DNA from 2 places in the Foliimonas ilicis genome. Region 2 is predicted to be linked to the other one. Evidence: predicted binding sites of a transcription regulator. Region 2 holds the regulator's gene; the other holds the start of a gene.

Evidence for each region. The regulator PhoB, encoded in region 2, activates phosphate uptake and scavenging genes when phosphate is short. The targets are predictions, from matches to a motif close to TGTCATNNANCTGTCAT.
Region 1: a site for PhoB is predicted at 2,744-2,760, ahead of ABFT80_RS16915 (esterase-like activity of phytase family protein). Genes of this name have one in related genera too.

The regions. Positions count from the first base shown of each region.
Region 1 is NZ_JBDUUH010000007.1:211,875-215,706, forward strand. It holds gene ABFT80_RS16905 (alpha/beta hydrolase) at 1-584, shown strand, start outside; gene ABFT80_RS16910 (FMN-binding negative transcriptional regulator) at 603-1,259, shown strand; gene ABFT80_RS16915 (esterase-like activity of phytase family protein) at 1,334-2,674, opposite strand; gene ABFT80_RS16920 (anhydro-N-acetylmuramic acid kinase) at 2,781-3,832, opposite strand, start outside.
Region 2 is NZ_JBDUUH010000001.1:754,307-758,138, reverse strand. It holds gene xylF (D-xylose ABC transporter substrate-binding protein) at 1-404, opposite strand, end outside; gene ABFT80_RS03750 (ROK family protein) at 584-1,804, shown strand; gene phoB (phosphate regulon transcriptional regulator PhoB) at 1,946-2,641, opposite strand; gene phoU (phosphate signaling complex protein PhoU) at 2,660-3,367, opposite strand; gene pstB (phosphate ABC transporter ATP-binding protein PstB) at 3,391-3,832, opposite strand, start outside.

The DNA.
Region 1 (3,832 bases), on a different contig from region 2:
TTCATCCGCACCCGCAATTCGGCGGAACGATGAACAACAAGATCGTCTATGATCTTTTCTACATGTTTCAGAAGCGCGATTTCACGACGCTTCGTTTCAATTTCCGCGGCATCGGCCGCAGCCAGGGCGAATTCGATCACGGCACGGGCGAATTGTCCGATGCGGCGGCAGCACTCGACTGGATTCAGTCGCTTCACCCGGATTCGAAAAATTGCTGGGTCGCGGGCTATTCGTTCGGCTCATGGATCGGCATGCAGCTTCTGATGCGCCGCCCGGAGATCGAAGGCTTCATCTCCATCGCGCCGCAGCCGAACACATATGACTTCTCGTTCCTCGCGCCCTGCCCGTCATCGGGCCTCATTATTCACGGCGATGCCGACAAGGTTGCCCCGCCGAAGGACGTTCAGGGGCTGGTCGACAAGCTTCACACGCAAAAGGGCATCACGATCACGCAGAAGACGCTGCCCGGCGCCAACCACTTCTTCTCCAATGACAGCGAATTGCTGCTGGAAGAATGCGCGGATTATCTCGACCGGCGTCTGGCTGGCGAATTGTCCGATCCCCGCCCAAAGCGTTTGAGATAAACAGAAGGACGAACAGCGATGTACCAGCCTCCTCATTTTGTTGAAACACGGCTGGACGTCCTGCACTCCCTGATCCGTACACACCCGCTCGGCCTGCTCGTTTCGAACGGGCAGGAAGGGCCGGTCGCCAATCCACTGCCCTTCCTGCTCGACTCCGATGTCTTGCCGAACGGACGACTGCGCGCTCATCTTGCCAAGGCAAATCCGCAGTGGCGCATGCTGGCCGATGACCCGGAAATCCCGGTACTTGTCGTCTTTCAGGGCGCAGATACCTATGTGACCCCATCCTGGTACGAAACAAAGCGCGAGACCGGAAAGGTCGTGCCGACCTGGAACTACGCAATTGTTCAGGTCCGTGGTCGGGCACGCGTGATAGATGACAAGGATTGGCTCCGCGCGCAGATCGCGGAATTGACCGAAAGTCACGAGACGAAGCGGTCGGAACCATGGCAGGTCAGCGACGCACCCGAAGCCTTCATTCAGGCACAGATCAAAGGCATTGTCGGCCTCGAGATCGACATTTCAAGCATCGAAGGCAAATGGAAGGTCAGCCAGAACCGTCCAGTCGCCGATCGCGCCGGTGTGGCGGAAGGATTGCAAACCGGCACTGAATCAGATGGCACGACCGAGATGGCGCATCTGGTGCGCCAGTATGGCGGATTAGACACCGAATAGGCCGGGCTTTCGCCCGTGCTAAACCGATGACAAAAAAGGGCTCCGCGAAGGAGCCCTTTTCGTTTCAGGCTAAATTATTCGGCTTTCAGGAACTCACCGACTTCAAGCAGGACGAATTCATTGTCGTCCGCCTTGTCCAGCGCGCGGCCTGCCGAGAACGGCAGATTGTTGTCATTGCCGACGATGATGTGCGTCTCATCGACCAGATCGACATTCTCGATCGTCACGAACGGCATGTCGTAAAAGCCTTCGCCGCCGCCCTGACGCTTCTTGTTGTCGGGGTCGGAGATTTTCAGAAGGTCGATATAGCCGATCTTGCGCAGCGCCTGCCCGACATTGTCATCGCCGAACGCTATTTTGTAGATGCGCTTGACCTTCGACGGGGTCGCGAAGCAATCGGGCGTCGGGTTCTTCGCATCCGCGCAAGCCTGTGCGGCAACGCCCGCGCCATTGTCGCGCTCGATAACCAAACCCTCGGTTTCGCTGATCATGTTGAAATCGCCGATCGCCTCGCCGCCTTCGGCCAGCGGATAGAGCCAGCTACGGCCCGTCCATTTCTTATCTGCAACATCGAATTCGATAACGCGCAGCGCAGTCTTTCCGTCAACCTGCTCGACCTTGCCGTCCTCTGCGTAAACCGGACCTTCCAGCAGTCCGTAAAGCTTGCTGCCGTCCTTCGACATGGCAAGGCCCTCAAAGCCACCGGAACGCTTCAGATTGAAGGCCGGGATTTTCGCGGTCGGATTTGCGGGCAATGCAAGTGCCGGATGATCGGGTGAGCGCACGGGCTGGCCATCGACAGTCGTTTCGAACACATCCGTCAATTTGCCTTCGAGATCGAATTTCAGGAGGTAGAGTCCAAATTCCTCCCCAATCCAGAATCCATCGGCAACCGGCTGGATCGATTCCACATCGAAATCACCACCCGTCAGGAAACGCGTGTCCGAACCTTCGAGAACGATTGGAAACGGTGACTTCTTGTCGGGATCGGTCAGGAAAAGCGTATCGATGCGCTCAACCTCGCCATTGTCCCAGTCGAAGCGCAGATGGTGAAGCATCAGTGCGGCGTCCGTCGAATTGAGTTTGTTGCCGAATCCATTGTCCGACATCGACCAGAACGTGCCGTCCTCCATCGCCTTGATACCGGAGAAACCCTGAACGGGCTGACCATCGAAAGGCAACGAAAGCCCGGTCGGACGCACGCCATCCTTGCCCGGAACAGTGCCCAGGCCTTCGGCGCGAAGACGATCCGGCGTCGAGAACTTGCCGGAGGTGCGCAGATGTTCCGGCGCATTTTCAGGTGCCGCGATGATCGTGTTCGCAGTCAGGATCGCATGCCCGACCAGCTTGGACGAAAACTCCTTGCCGTCGGCAAGCGCGGAAGACGAAGACAAGGCGAATATGGCGGCAGCCATGAAAAGGGAGCGTCGCATTTTGGGATACCCGATGTGATTGACAGGACGCAGCAGAGCTAGGTGCAGCGCATGTCGGGCGGGTGACGCTTTTATAAAAATTCAATGACTATCCCGGTTCGGCCAGTACACCGCCCGTCACAGGCTCGGCGCAACCGGTCGTGCTTGGAAATGTCAGCGGCAGACGGAGGCGCGAGCGAACCGCCAGATAGGCCCAGGCCTGCGCTTCCGTGGCGTCGCCGTCAAAGCCTGCATCTTCGGCGACGATGACGTCTGCGCCGGTTTTCGCAGCGCCGGAACGCAAATCCCCTACAATATGCGGGTTCTTGCGCCCACCGCCGCATACGATCCAAAGCTTTGGCTTCTCCGGCAGATGCTGCGCGGATTTGAGAATTGCCTCCGCGGAAACCGCGGCCAATGTCCGCGCGCCGTCTGAAAGTTCGAGATTTCGCGTGATTTCGAGCGTGAAATCGTTCCGGTCCAGCGATTTCGGACCGGTTTTCTCGAAAAACGGATTGTCGAGATATTGCTCGACCACGGAACGGACGATGCCGCCTTCACTGGCGATTGCCCCGCCGGCATCATAGGGAACACCGCCTTCGCTGCTCACCCATTGGTCGATCAAGGTGTTGCCGGGTCCGGTGTCGAATGCGACCGGATCGCCATTGGCTCCGACATAGGTAATATTCGAAATGCCGCCTATGTTGACGAAGACGACCGGGAAGCGGCCCGCATAGGGTGGCTTCAACGAACCGGCTAGTGCTTGATGATAAATAGGCACCAGCGGCGCGCCCTGCCCTCCATGAAGCATATCGTTGGCGCGCATGTCGTAAACCACTGGAATTGCCGTCTCACGAGCCAGCAATGCCCCGTCACCAAGCTGCACGGTCAGCGCTTCCTGCGGCCTGTGCAAAACGGTCTGGCCGTGAAAGCCGATCACATCCGGCTTTGCCCATTTTCCCGTTTGCGCTTGAAGGAATTCACGAACAGCAACAGCATGGCGCTCGGTAAGCGCCTTCTCCAGCGAGGCCAGATCGCCGGGCCGCTCCGTTCTCGTGCGGATTTCTTTTGCCGTCTCCAGCGCCAGTTCGATGCGTCTGCGGAAAACTGCATCATGGGAAACCGAAAGCGTCGGGCCTTCCTCTATAAAGCTTTCTCCAT
Region 2 (3,832 bases):
ATGCGGCCGACTTCCTTGTTGTCGAACGTCAGGTAGAAAGCGTCCTTGTTTTCGATCAGGCGGTCATAGCCGACGACCGGAATGCCTTCGGCGACGGCTTTTTCGACAGCCGGTCCGATTGCGCTGGAATCCTGCGCAAGGATGATGAGCGCGTTTGCGCCCTGGCTGATCAGGCTTTCAACATCGGTGAGCTGCTTTGCGGCAGACGACTGCGCATCGGCCGAAATATACTTGTCGCCCGCAGCTTCGAGAGCTGCCTTGATGGCGGCTTCATCGGTCTTCCAGCGCTCTTCCTGGAAATTGGACCAGGAGACGCCGATGATCTTGTCTTTCGCCTGTGCCGCGACCGAAAGCGATAGCGACATGGCAACGCCCGCCAGAATGGCGGTGGTAAACTTATTCATGATTTCCTCCCAAGCGCCGGAAAGCGCGACTACGATTATAAAGCGTCAGAGCAGCTTTTTTTCGAGCTCCGAAATAAATAGTGGCGCAAGCCGTGACTTCTGTCAATATCCGCCTGTACGCCGTAAACGGGCCCTCACGAACAAGAGGCCCGCGACGGGTGCGGGAGGAGTTAAGCCACATGCCGGCTGGAATAAGACATGATGATTTGCGACGCCGGAACAGGGCGATGGTCATCGCTGAAGTGCGCCGCTCGGGACAGCCATCTCGAACCTCCATAGCGAACGCCACGGGCCTCAGCCATTCCACCATATCCGCCATCTCGTCCGACCTTATGGGTGAGGGAATTCTTGTGGAGACGGCCTCGGCAGAAACAGCAAAATCAAGGCGCGGAAGGCCTCAGGTGGGATTGGGTCTTAATCCGAAGGCCGCCGCCACGGTCACGATCGTCCTGTCCCTCAATCATCTGGTAGGTGCTCTGATCGACTATTCCGGGGTCATGGTCGCCGAAGAAAGCTGCAAGCTGCCGACGCTCGAACTCTCTCAGGAAGAGCTGATTGAGGCATGTATCGCGATGGTCGAGCGTCTAGTCAAAAAGAACAATACGCAACGTAAGATCCTGCGCCTGATGATCGCCGTGCAGGGCATCACTGATTCGCATTCGCGCAAGATGCTCTGGTCGCCGATCACCAGCCACACAGATCTGGAACTGGCCGATCTGCTCGAAAAACGGTTCGGAATTCCCTCGACCGTCGAAAACGACTGCAACATGATCACAGTGGCGCTGCGTTGGCGCGATCCGGATCGCTACAAGAACGATTTCATCGCCATCCTGCTGTCGCACGGCATCGGCATGGGACTGATGCTCAAAGGTGAATTGTTCACCGGCACGCATTCATCCGGCGCCGAATTCGGCCATATGAACCATCTGCCGCATGGCGCGCTTTGCCGGTGCGGACGGCGCGGCTGCGTCGAGGCCTATGCCGGAAATTATGCGATCTGGCGCAATGCCCACGGTTTGGCCGAAGATGTAGCCCCACTGGTCGACATAGACGACGCCGACATGCTGGAACTTGCAGAAAGCGCCCGGAATCATCCCGGCCGCGTGCGCGACGCGTTTCATACCGCAGGCGAGGCAATTGGCTATGGTTTGGGAAGCATGTTCGCGCTGATTGACCCTGCCCCGGTCGCCGTTGTCGGCATAGGGGCCGCGGCTTTCGATCTGATCGAACCATCACTACGCGACGCGATAGCCAACACCGCAGGCGGACAGCACAACAAGGCAATCAGCTTCGCCGCGATCCCGGACGAGTTCTCGCTCATCCGCGAGGGCAGCGCCATGCATGCGCTGACCCATATCGACAGCGCGATCTTCGCGCCGGGCAACGGTACGAAGACCTAGAGCCCTTTTGATAATTCGCCCTGCCGAGGCATATAGTGTGGTTTTCGAGAACCGGAGCGGAGCGTACATTTGGTACGTGAGCACCGGAAGCGCAGAAAACTGCGCTAGATGTCCGGCAGGGTAGAATTTGCAAAAGGGCTCTTAAAGCTGGTCTTCCTGGATCGCGTAACCCGCGCCGCGTATCGTGCGGATAACGTCCGGCATACGGCCTGTGTTCACCGCCTTGCGCAGACGACCGACATGCACATCGACCGTTCTTTCGTCGATGTAAATCGTTTCGCCCCAGACATTGTCGAGCAACTGGCTGCGCGAGAACACGCGGCCCGGATGCCGCATCATGAATTCCAGCAGCCGGAATTCCGTCGGCCCGAGCTTGATCTCGCTTTTCTTGCGATAGACGCGATGCGCTTCGCGGTCGAGCATGATGTCGCCGACCTTGAGAATGCTCGAAAGCACTTCCGGCTTTGCCCGGCGCAGAAGCGCCTTCACGCGTGCCATGAATTCAGGCGTCGAGAACGGCTTGACGAGATAATCGTCGGCGCCCGTCGCAAGCCCCCTCACCCGGTCGCTTTCTTCGCCGCGCGCCGTCAGCATAATGATCGGCAACCTTTGCGTTTCAGGACGCATGCGCAGCCTGCGGCAAAGCTCGATGCCCGAAATCGCCGGGATCATCCAGTCGAGCACCAGCAGATCGGGAACGTTTTCCTGCAGCCTGATCTCGGCCTCGTCGCCGCGCGCGACGACCTCGACCTGATAGCCTTCGGATTCGAGATTGTAGCGAAGAAGAACGCCAAGGGGTTCTTCGTCTTCAACCACCATGACTTTTGGTGCGATCATCGCATTTCACCCGTCATTCTACTCGGCAAGAACCGTCATCGTGGTTTCATCGAGTTTAGGTCTGTTCGGTGGCAATTGCTCGCCCGTCATCACGAAATAAGCATTTTCGGCAATGTTGGTCACATGGTCGCCGATGCGCTCGAGGTTCTTCGCGCAGAACAGAAGATGCGTGCACGCCGTTATGTTGCGCGGATCTTCCATCATATAGGTCAGCAATTCGCGGAAGATCGCCGTGTATTTGACGTCAATCTTCTCGTCTTCGGCGCGAAGCGTGCGCAATGCATCCGGTTCGCGCGCGACATATTTGTCGATGACCAGCTTCACCTGATCCAGAACCAGCGCGGCCATGGAATCGATGCTGTGCGACAGGCTCTTCGGCGCCGCCGTCTGGCCGACCGCGCTGACGCGCTTTGCGATGTTCTTCGCGAGATCGCCGATGCGCTCCAGATCGCCGGCCATGCGGATCGCGCCGACGACAGCGCGAAGATCCTGCGCCATTGGCTGGCGCTTGGCGATAAGCGTTATCGCACGGTCATCGAGTTCGCGCTGTTTCGCATCCATGATCGCATCTTCGGAAACGACGCGCTGGCCGAGTGCGGAATCCGATGAAAGCAGCGCACGAATGGCGTCCGCGACCATCGAACCGGCATTGTCGCCCATTTCACGAATAAGGCGGTCGATCTGCTCAAGTTCTTCGTCAAAGGAGGTGACGGTATGTTCGCCCATGATCTGTCCTCGTATCCCAACCGTCAGCCGAAGCGGCCGGTGATGTAATCCTGCGTGCGCTTGTCGTCCGGGTTGGTGAACATCTTTTCGGTCGCACCCTCCTCGACCAGATAGCCGAGATGGAACATCGCCGTGCGCTGCGAAACGCGGGCTGCCTGCTGCATGGAGTGCGTGACGATGACGATCGTGTAGTTCTGGCGAAGTTCGTCGATCAACTCCTCGACGCGCGCAGTCGCAATCGGGTCGAGCGCCGAGCACGGCTCGTCCATCAGGATCACTTCCGGTGAAACGGCAATTGCGCGCGCAATGCAAAGGCGCTGCTGCTGGCCGCCCGAAAGCCCAGTACCTGGTTCCTGAAGCCGATCCTTCACCTCGTTGAACAGACCGGCCTTCTGCAGGCTGCTTTCAACGATCTTGTCCATCTCGGTTTTGTTCTTGGCCAGACCGTGAATGCGCGGTCCGTAA